One region of the Streptomyces sp. DH10 genome, then DNA from elsewhere that is predicted to be linked to it. Evidence: riboswitches for the same ligand, from Rfam matches in the RefSeq annotation. Region 1 holds a riboswitch; the other holds the start of a gene.
The links. A riboswitch is a leader RNA that binds a small molecule or an ion and turns the genes downstream of it on or off. The one in region 1 is predicted to bind thiamine pyrophosphate.
Positions count from the first base shown of each region.

Region 2: it holds a riboswitch for thiamine pyrophosphate, as region 1 does, so the genes downstream of both, thiO (glycine oxidase ThiO) here and QC385_RS39380 (thiamine ABC transporter substrate-binding protein) in region 1, are expected to answer to the same signal.

Region 1 covers NZ_JARVKU010000030.1:84,078-88,734, reverse strand. Annotated here, with positions in the region: gene QC385_RS39385 (ABC transporter permease) at 1-1,663, opposite strand, end outside; gene QC385_RS39380 (thiamine ABC transporter substrate-binding protein) at 1,639-2,676, opposite strand; TPP riboswitch at 2,801-2,907, opposite strand; gene rlmN (23S rRNA (adenine(2503)-C(2))-methyltransferase RlmN) at 2,948-4,054, opposite strand; gene QC385_RS39370 (class I SAM-dependent methyltransferase) at 4,222-4,657, shown strand, end outside.
Region 2 covers NZ_JARVKU010000007.1:148,917-153,573, reverse strand. Annotated here, with positions in the region: gene QC385_RS17150 (Rv2175c family DNA-binding protein) at 1-357, opposite strand, end outside; gene QC385_RS17145 (NAD(P)/FAD-dependent oxidoreductase) at 435-1,676, opposite strand; gene QC385_RS17140 (hypothetical protein) at 1,709-2,059, opposite strand; TPP riboswitch at 2,117-2,228, shown strand; gene thiO (glycine oxidase ThiO) at 2,226-3,395, shown strand; gene thiS (sulfur carrier protein ThiS) at 3,392-3,592, shown strand; gene QC385_RS17125 (thiazole synthase) at 3,595-4,392, shown strand.

The sequences.
Region 1 (4,657 bases):
GAAGCCTCTCCAGTACCAGCAGGGCCACGGCACACACCACCATCAGAATCGTCGAAAGGGCCATCGCCTGGCCGTAGTTGAGCTCCCCCGGCCGCCCCAGCAGCCGCGCCACGGCCACCGGGAGCGTCGGGTTGTCGGGACGCGCGATGAACACCGTCGCCCCGAACTCTCCGAGCGACACCGCGAAGGCGAACCCCGCCGCGATCAGCAGCGCCCGGCGCACCATCGGCAGATCCACCTCACGCCACACCCGCCAGGGTGAGGCCCCCAGCACCGAGGCCGCCTCCCGCAGCCGCACGTCCACCGCCCGCAGCACGGGCAGCATCGTCCGCACGACGAATGGCACACCGACCAGCGCCTGCGCGAGCGGCACCAGGATCCACGACGACCTCAGATCCAGCGGCGGCTCGTCCAGGGCGATCAGGAACCCGAAGCCCACGGTCACCGCCGACACCCCGAGCGGCAGCATCAGCAGCGCGTCGAAGCCCCGCACGAACCGCCCGGCGTCCCGGCGGGTGAGCGCGACGGAGGCGAGCCCCCCGATCAGCACGGCGATGAGCGTGGCGGCGACGGCGTACGACAGGGAATTGCCGATCGCCTCGATCGGCGCCACCAGGAACACCCCGCCGTCGTCCCTGGTCAGGGCCCGGTAGTAGCCGAAGCCGGGCGGGTCCAGGGACCGCTCCACGAGCACCGCGAGCGGCAGCAGGAGCAGCACGACGACGGTGACGAGCACCCCGCCCAGCAGCGCCCACTGCCCGGTGCCGCGCGGCCGGCGCGCGGTCACGGACGGGTCCACCAGACGCAGAGCGGTCTCCCGCCGCCGTACGGTCCAGGCGTGCAGGGCGAGGATCGCGCCCACCGCGACGAACTGGATCAGCGTCAGCACGGCCGCCGTGGACAGGTCGAAGATCTCCGACGTCTGCCGGTAGATCTCCACCTCCAGGGTCGAGAAGGTGGGCCCGCCGAGGATCTGGACGACACCGAAGGAGGTGAAGGTGAACAGGAAGACCATGAGCGCGGCGGCGGCCACGGCGGGCGCGAGCGCCGGCAGCGTGACCTGCCGCCAGGCCCTCAGCGGCGACGCCCCGAGCATCCGCGCGGCCTCCTCCTGCCGCGGGTCGAGCTGCGCCCAGAGCCCGCCGACGGTCCGCACGACGACCGCGTAGTTGAAGAAGACGTGTGCGAGCAGGATCGCCCACACGGTGGTGTCCAGCCGCACGCCCCACAGCTCGTCCAACAGCCCGCCCCGCCCGACCAGCGCCAGGAAGGCCGTTCCGACGACGACCGTCGGCAGCACGAACGGCACGGTCACGGCGGCCCGCAGGACCTGCTTGCCCGGGAAGTCGAAGCGCGCGAAGACGTACGCGCCGGGCAGCGCGATCAGCAGGGTGAGTACCGTCGAGACGATCGCCTGCCAGGTGGTGAACCACAGGACGTGCCGGACGTCGGACTGCGCCAGCACCTCCCCGATCCGCCCGAACTGCCAGACCCCGTCGACCTCCAGACCGCGCGCGACGATCGCGGCGACGGGGTAGGCGAAGAAGACCGCGAAGAACGCGACGGGCACGGCGATGAGCCCGAGCCGCGCCGCGCTCCCGCGCCGGTCCCTGCGGACGGCTGCTCCGGTCGGCCCCGTTACTTCAGTACGAGCGAAGTCCACGACTTGACCCACTGGTCACGGCGGTCGGCGATCTTCGCCGGGTCCATGGTCTCCGGGTCCTTCACCTGCGGCCCGTACTTCACGAACTCCGGCGGCACCTGGGCGCCCTCGCGCACCGGGTACACGTACATGTTGAGCGGCATGTCCTCCTGGAACCGCTCGCTGATCAAGAAGTCGAGGAACGCCTTGCCACCCTTGGTGTTCTTGGCGTTGCTCAGCAGCCCGGCGTACTCGACCTGCCGGAAGCAGGTGCCCTGCGCGACCCCGGTCGGTGCCGTGGTGGGCTTCGGGTCGGTGTAGACGACCTCGACGGGCGGCGAGGAGGCGTACGACACGACGAGCGGCCGGTCCCCCTTGGCCTTCTTGCCGCTGGCCGAGCCGGAGAACTCCTCGTTGTAGGCCTGCTCCCAGCCGTCGACGACCTTTACGCCGTTGGCCTTGAGCTTCTTCCAGTACCCCTCCCAGCCCCCGTCGCCGTACTTCGCGGCGGTGCCCAGCAGGAAGCCGAGGCCGGGCGAGGAGGTGGAGGCGTTCTCGGTGACGAGGAGGTTCTTGTACTGGGGCTTGACCAGGTCGTCGAAGCTGCGCGGCGGGTCGAGCTTGTGGTCGGCGAAGTACTTCTTGTCGTAGTTGACGCAGATGTCGCCGGTGTCGACGGGCGTGACCCGGTGCTTGTCCTGGTCGGCCCGGTACTCCGGCGCGATCCGGTCCGAGCCCTTCGCCTCGTACGGCTGGAACAGGCCGTTGTCGAGGGCGCGGGACAGCAGCGTGTTGTCGACCCCGAAGAAGACGTCGCCCTGCGGGTTGTCCTTGGTCAGGATGGCCTTGTTCACGGCCTGCCCGGCGTCGCCGTCCTCGAGGACGTTCACCTTGTAGCCGGACTGCTTCTCGAAGGCCGCGATGACGCCCTTCGAGGCGGCCCACGAGTTGTGGCTGACGAGCGTCACGGTCTTGGAGTCGCCGGACCCCTGGCCGCCGTCGGACGACCCGCAGGCGGCGAGCGTGCCGGCCATGCCGAGCCCGACGGCCACCGCCGTCAGCCTCTTGATGTTGTTGCTCACTGGATTCCTCCTGGAGGACCAGGAGAAGACGCGGCCCTGCCCGGGATCCCTGGGATTCCCGGGCAGGGCGCAACAGCTCGAGTGATGACCGATCTCCCTACCCAGAATGACCTGGGCCAGGTTCGGAGGGTCTGCGGCCGTGTGCCGCACTCTCAGCGCTGTGGCGCTCCCCTGTCGGAATATGAAGGTGTCGGAAAATACGGTTGTGCTTACGCCGGTCAGACTACCGTTCGGTCGCCGCGAGCTGACCACACGCCCCGTCGATCTCCTGACCACGGGTGTCCCGGATCGTCACCGGCACACCATGGGCCGCGATCGCCTCCACGAAGGCCTTCTCGTCCTCCGGCCGGGAAGCCGTCCACTTCGACCCGGGCGTCGGGTTGAGCGGGATCAGGTTCACGTGCACGGGCCTGCCCTTGAGCATCCGCCCGAGCCGGTCACCGCGCCAGGCCTGATCGTTGATGTCCCGGATCAGCGCGTACTCGATGGACAGCCGGCGCCCGGACTTGGCGCTGTACTCGAAGCCGGCGTCCAGCACCTCCCGGACCTGCCACCGCGTGTTCACGGGCACGAGGGTGTCGCGCAGCTCGTCGTCGGGGGCGTGCAGCGAGATCGCGAGGCGGCACTTGAGGCCCTCGTCGGCGAACCGGTGGATGGCCGGGACGAGACCGACCGTCGAGACGGTGATCCCGCGCTGCGACAGCCCCAGCCCGTCGGGCTCGGGGTCGGTGAGCCGCCGGATGGAGCCGAGGACCCGGTTGTAGTTGGCGAGGGGCTCGCCCATGCCCATGAACACGATGTTGCTGAGCCGCGCCGGCCCGCCGGGCACATCACCGTCCCTGAGCGCCCGCATACCGTCCACGATCTGGTGCACGATCTCGGCGGTGGACAGATTCCGGTCGAGCCCCGCCTGCCCGGTCGCGCAGAACGGGCAGTTCATCCCGCACCCGGCCTGCGAGCTGATGCACATGGTCACCCGGTCCGGGTAGCGCATCAGCACGGACTCGACGAGCGTCCCGTCGAACAGCCGCCACAGCGTCTTGCGCGTGGTGCCCTGGTCGGTCGACAGATGCCGCACGACGGTCATCAGCTCGGGGAGCAGCGCCTCCTGGAGCCGGCCGCGCGAGCCGGCCGGGATGTCGGTCCACTGCTCCGGATCGTGCGCGTACCGCGCGAAGTAGTGCTGCGAGAGCTGCTTGGCACGAAACGGCTTCTCCCCGACAGCGGCTACGGCCTCCTTGCGCTCGGCAGGAGTGAGGTCGGCGAGATGCCGCGGCGGCTTCTTGGCTCCGCGGGGGGCGACGAAAGTGAGTTCTCCGGGCTTAGGCATGGCTGTACCAGTGTCGCAGATCGATTCATGTGACCTGCGACCGTCATTTCGCAGCGTCGCTCTCGCAGATGTTCGCAGGAAACGATCGTGCTGCCGTCAGTGAGGACCCCCGCGCCCACCACGGACTACCGGCACCTCCGGGAAAGCAGGCGCAGTAATCTCGGGCCATGTCCGAGACATCGGTGGCGCGCTTCTACGACGAGCTGGCTGACGACTACCACCTGATCTATGCGGACTGGGACGCGAGCATCCGTCGGCAGGGGGACGCCCTGGACGCCCTGATCGGTCAAGATCGCGCGGCGGTCCTCGACTGTTCCTGCGGCATCGGCACGCAGGCCATCGGTCTGGCGCTGCGCGGGCACCGGGTCACCGGAACCGACCTCAGCCCCCGCGCCGCCGCCCGCGCTGCCCGTGAGGGCGCCCGCCGAGCCCTGAGCCTGCGCACGGCCGCTGCCGACATGCGACGCCTCCCGTTTCCTGATGGCCGGTTCGACACGGTCGTCTGCGCCGACAACTCGCTGCCTCACCTGCTGACCGAGCAGGATGTGTACGCCGCCCTGGCAGAGATGCGCCGCGTGCTGCGTCCCGAGGGCCTGCTGCTGG
Region 2 (4,657 bases), on a different contig from region 1:
GAGCGCCTGGGCTCGGCGCTTCACCTCCGTGCCGCGATTCTCGCTGAGCGCCTGTGCCGGCGTACCGGGCAGGCTCGGGTCGGGGGTGAAGAGCCACTCCAGCATCTCTTCGTCCGTGAAGCCGTCGTCCCGCAGGAGCGTCAGGGTCCCGGACAGGCCCTTGACGACCTTGTCCCCGTCGATGAAGGCCGCGGGGACGTGCAGTGCGCGGTTCTCACCACGGCGTACGGCGATGAGCTGGCCCTCCTTGACCAGCTGCCGCACCCGCGTCACCTCGACGCCGAACTGTTCGGCGATGTCGGGGAGGGTGAGCCAGGCAGGGACGAGAGCATCGATCTTTGCGTCAATCTCGGTCACGGAAACCAGCCTGCCATCCCCCACTGACAGTCGGAAGTCGGGCCCGCCCACCTGGGCGGACACGGGCACCTCTCGGGCTACGCCGTCGCCGCCTTCAACGGCCTGGCCGGGTCCGCCAGCAACGCCGGATTCATCGGCGTGCCCGACTCGATCAGGCGGCGGCCCTGCGCCAGGTCCCGGGGGCGTCCCACCGCCAGCAGCGCGACCAGCCGGTCGCCGCGCAGCCAGCAGACCGTCCAGGCCGGTCCGGCCGGGTCGCCCCGCCACAGGGTCGTGTCGGCGGCCGCGTGATGACCGGCGTACTGCACGAACCGACCGAACTGCTCGGACCAGAAGTACGGCACCGGGTCGTACACCGCCGGGGTCTCCCCCGACGCCCGGCCGACGATGTTCACTGCGACCGTGCGCGGCCCCTGGAGGGCGTTGTCCCAGTGGTGCACCAGCAGGCGCTCGCCGTACCGGCCGGAGGGGAAGGAGGCGCAGTCGCCGACCGCGTACACGTCGGGCGCCGACGAACGCAGGTGCTGGTCGGCCACGATCTCGCCGTGCGTGCCCAGCTCGACCCCGGAGCCGGACAGCCAGGCCGTGGCCGGACGGGCGCCGATGCCGACGACGACCGCGCCCGCGGGCAGCCGCGAGCCGTCGTCGAGAACCACCGTGCCGGGCTCCACACGCTCCACGCGCGCGTGCGTCCGCAGGACGGCGCCCGCGTCGGCGTACCAGCCGGCCATCGGCGCGGCGACCTCGGCGGGCAGCGCCCCGGTGAGCGGCCGCTCGGCCGCCTCCACGACAGTCACCGCGCAGCCCGCCTCGCGCGCGGCCGTGGCGAACTCCGCGCCGATCCAGCCCGCGCCCACGACGACGATGTCCTGCCGGCGGGCCAGCACCGGCCGCAGCCGCTCGGCGTCGTCCAGGGTGCGCAGCAGATGCACGCCCGGCACACCCTCCGCTCCGGGCAGCCGGATCGGTTCGGCACCGGTCGCGACGACCAGGACGTCGTACGGCACGGGCCCGTCCTCGGTGTCCAGCTCGTGGTCGCCGGGCCGCAGGCCCCGCACCTCGCAGCCGAGCCGCAGCTCGATGCCCAGGGCCTCGAAGTCGACGTCGAAGGCGGAGCCCTCGGCCTTGCCGAGCAGGACGGCCTTGGACAAGGGGGGCCGGTCGTACGGCTGGTGGGGCTCGGCGCCGATCAGGCTCACGGTGCCGGCGAAGCCCTGCTCGCGCAGGGCGACCGCGGTCTGCACACCGGCCATGCCCGCACCCGCCACGACCACGCGCCGCGGCGCGGACGAACCTGGTTCCTGCGTCTGCTCGCTCACCTGATCACCATAGACAACTGACATTTCGTCAGTCAGTGCTCATGCGCAGTGACCTGCTCCACAACGCTCGTCCCGCTGCCCGCCTGGGACTCCCACTCCCAGCTCTCCTCCAGCCGCACCCGCCCGTCGGGCAGTTCCACGACCGTCGACACACAGTGCCCGGAGGAGGTGGTCCCGTCCACCTTGAGCTGTACGTAGCGGAAGTCCAGCCTGTCGCCCTCCCGGGTTCCCACGAGATGTCCGCGTACGACATCGCCGCCGGTGTACTCGGCCCAGACCTCGCCGTCCTTCTCGTGGTAGGTGAACCGGGTGCGGGTCCCCACCTGGCCCGGTGCCTGGTCGGCGACCGGGGCGAGGACGAGACCGTCGAGGGATCGGGTCATGGCGGTGGTGCTCCCTTACTGCGCCGTACGGCATCGGGCTAGGGTGGGTGGCCAACGTAAGGCACTCGCGGGAGCCCGGACGCACCGGGCTGAGAGGGAGGCTGGCGGCCTCCGACCGTACGAACCTGATCCGGGTCATGCCGGCGAAGGGAGGGGCTGGACGCCCATGTCGCGTACGCGAACGTCAGACGTCCTCGTCATCGGGGGCGGGATCATCGGCCTGGTCACCGCGTGGCGGGCCGCGCAGCGCGGGCTCGCCACCGCCGTGGTGGACCCGGAGCCGGGCGGCGGAGCCGCACAGGTGGCGGCCGGGATGCTGGCCGCCGTCACGGAACTGCACTACGGCGAGCAGACCCTGCTCGGTCTGAATCTCGCCTCCGCCCGGCGCTATCCGGATTTCGCGGCCGAGCTCGCCGAGCAGACCGGCCACGACCTCGGCTACCGGCGGTGCGGCACGCTCGCCGTGGCCCTGGACGCCGACGACCGGGCCCATCTGCGCGAACTGCACACCTTGCAGCAGCAGTCGGGCCTGGAGTCCCAGTGGCTGTCGGGACGGGAGTGCCGGCGCCTGGAGCCGATGCTCGCACCGGGCGTGCGCGGCGGGCTGCGCGTCGACGGCGACCACCAGATCGACCCGCGGCGGCTGGCCGGGGCGCTGGTCGCCGCGTGCGAGCGGGCCGGTGTGGTCTTCCACCGGGTGTGGGCCGAGCGGCTCACCGTCGTCCGGGACCGGGCCACGGGCGTCGTCACGGACGACGGCACCGCGCTGGACGCCGGGCAGGTCGTGCTGGCCGGGGGCAGCCTCAGCGGGCGGCTGGCGGGCGTCCCGGAGGACGTGCTCCCGCCCGTGCGGCCGGTGAAGGGGCAGGTCGTACGGCTGACCATGCCGCGGCGGCACGGGCCGTTCCTGAACCGGACCGTGCGCGCGGTCGTCCGCGGCAGCCACGTCTACCTGGTGCCGCGCGAGAGCGGCGAGCTGGTCGTCGGGGCGACCAGCGAGGAACTCGGCTGGGACACCACCGTGACCGCGGGCGGCGTGTACGAGCTGCTGCGCGACGCCCACGAGCTGGTGCCGGGCATCACCGAGCTGCCGCTCACCGAGACCCGGGCCGGACTGCGCCCCGGTTCCCCCGACAACGCGCCGCTGCTCGGCCCGACCGGGCTGGAGGGACTGCTGCTGGCCACCGGGCACTACCGCAACGGCGTCCTGCTCACGCCGGTCACCGGCGACGCCATGGCGCACGTCCTGGCGACGGGTGAGCTCCCCGAGGAGGCCCGCCCCTTCACGCCGAAGCGATTCAGCGCCGCCACCGCACTCACGGAGCAGCCCGCATGAACATCTCCGTCAACGGGGAGCCCCGGGACGTCCGGCCCGGCACGGCTCTCGACACCGTCGTGAGGTCGCTCACCGCCGCGCCGTCCGGCGTGGCCGCCGCCCTCAACGAAACCGTCGTCCCGCGCGCGCAGTGGCCGTCCACCCCCCTGACCGAGGGGGACCGCGTGGAAGTCCTGACCGCCGTCCAAGGAGGCTGATCATGGCCGACGATCCGTTTGTCCTCGGTGGTACGTCCTTCACGTCCCGCCTGATCATGGGCACGGGCGGGGCCCCGAGCCTCGATGTGCTGGAACGGTCGCTGGTCGCGTCAGGGACGGAGCTGACGACGGTCGCGATGCGCCGGGTGAACGCCTCGGTGCACGGCTCGGTGCTGTCCGTCCTGGACAAGCTCGGCATCCGCGTCCTGCCCAACACGGCGGGCTGCTTCACCGCCGGCGAGGCCGTCCTCACCGCCCGCCTCGCGCGCGAGGCCCTCGGCACCGACCTGATCAAGCTGGAGGTCATCGCCGACGAGCGGACCCTGCTGCCGGATCCGATCGAACTGCTGGAGGCGGCCGAGACGCTGGTCGACGACGGGTTCACGGTGCTGCCGTACACCAACGACGACCCCGTGCTCGCGCGGAAGCTGGAGGACGTCGGCTGCGCGGCGATCATGCCGCTCGGTTCGCCGATCGGCTCCGGGCTGGGCATTCGCAACCCGCACAACTTCCAGCTGATCGTCGAGCACGCGCGCGTGCCGGTGATTCTGGACGCGGGGGCCGGTACGGCGTCGGACGCGGCGCTGGCGATGGAGCTGGGGTGTGCGGGTGTGATGCTCGCCTCGGCGGTGACGCGGGCGCGGGAGCCGGTGCTGATGGCTGCCGCCATGAGGAACGCGGTCGAGGCGGGGAGGTTGGCTTATCGGGCGGGGCGTATTCCTCGGCGGCATTTCGCGGAGGCGTCTTCGCCGGCTGAGGGCAGGGCCGTGCTGGATCCTGAGCGGCCTGCTTTTCAGTGACCGGCGTTGTTGCTGAGCGCGGGTGGGTCCGCAGCCCGGCGGTGCGGGGTGCCGCTGCGCCCACCCGTGCCGCCTGGGGGCACCTCCCAGGCCCTTAAGGCACTGGGGGAGGCACGATTGCCCGCAGCCAAGTGCGGCCATGACTGCCCGCAGCTCAGCGGGACGGCCGCGCAGCGGCTGCGGTCTGACGCACGTCACAGGTCCGCTTCAGTCGCGCCCCGAAAGCGGGCGGGGCGATGGAGCTGTCAGTCGTGGCTCGTACACT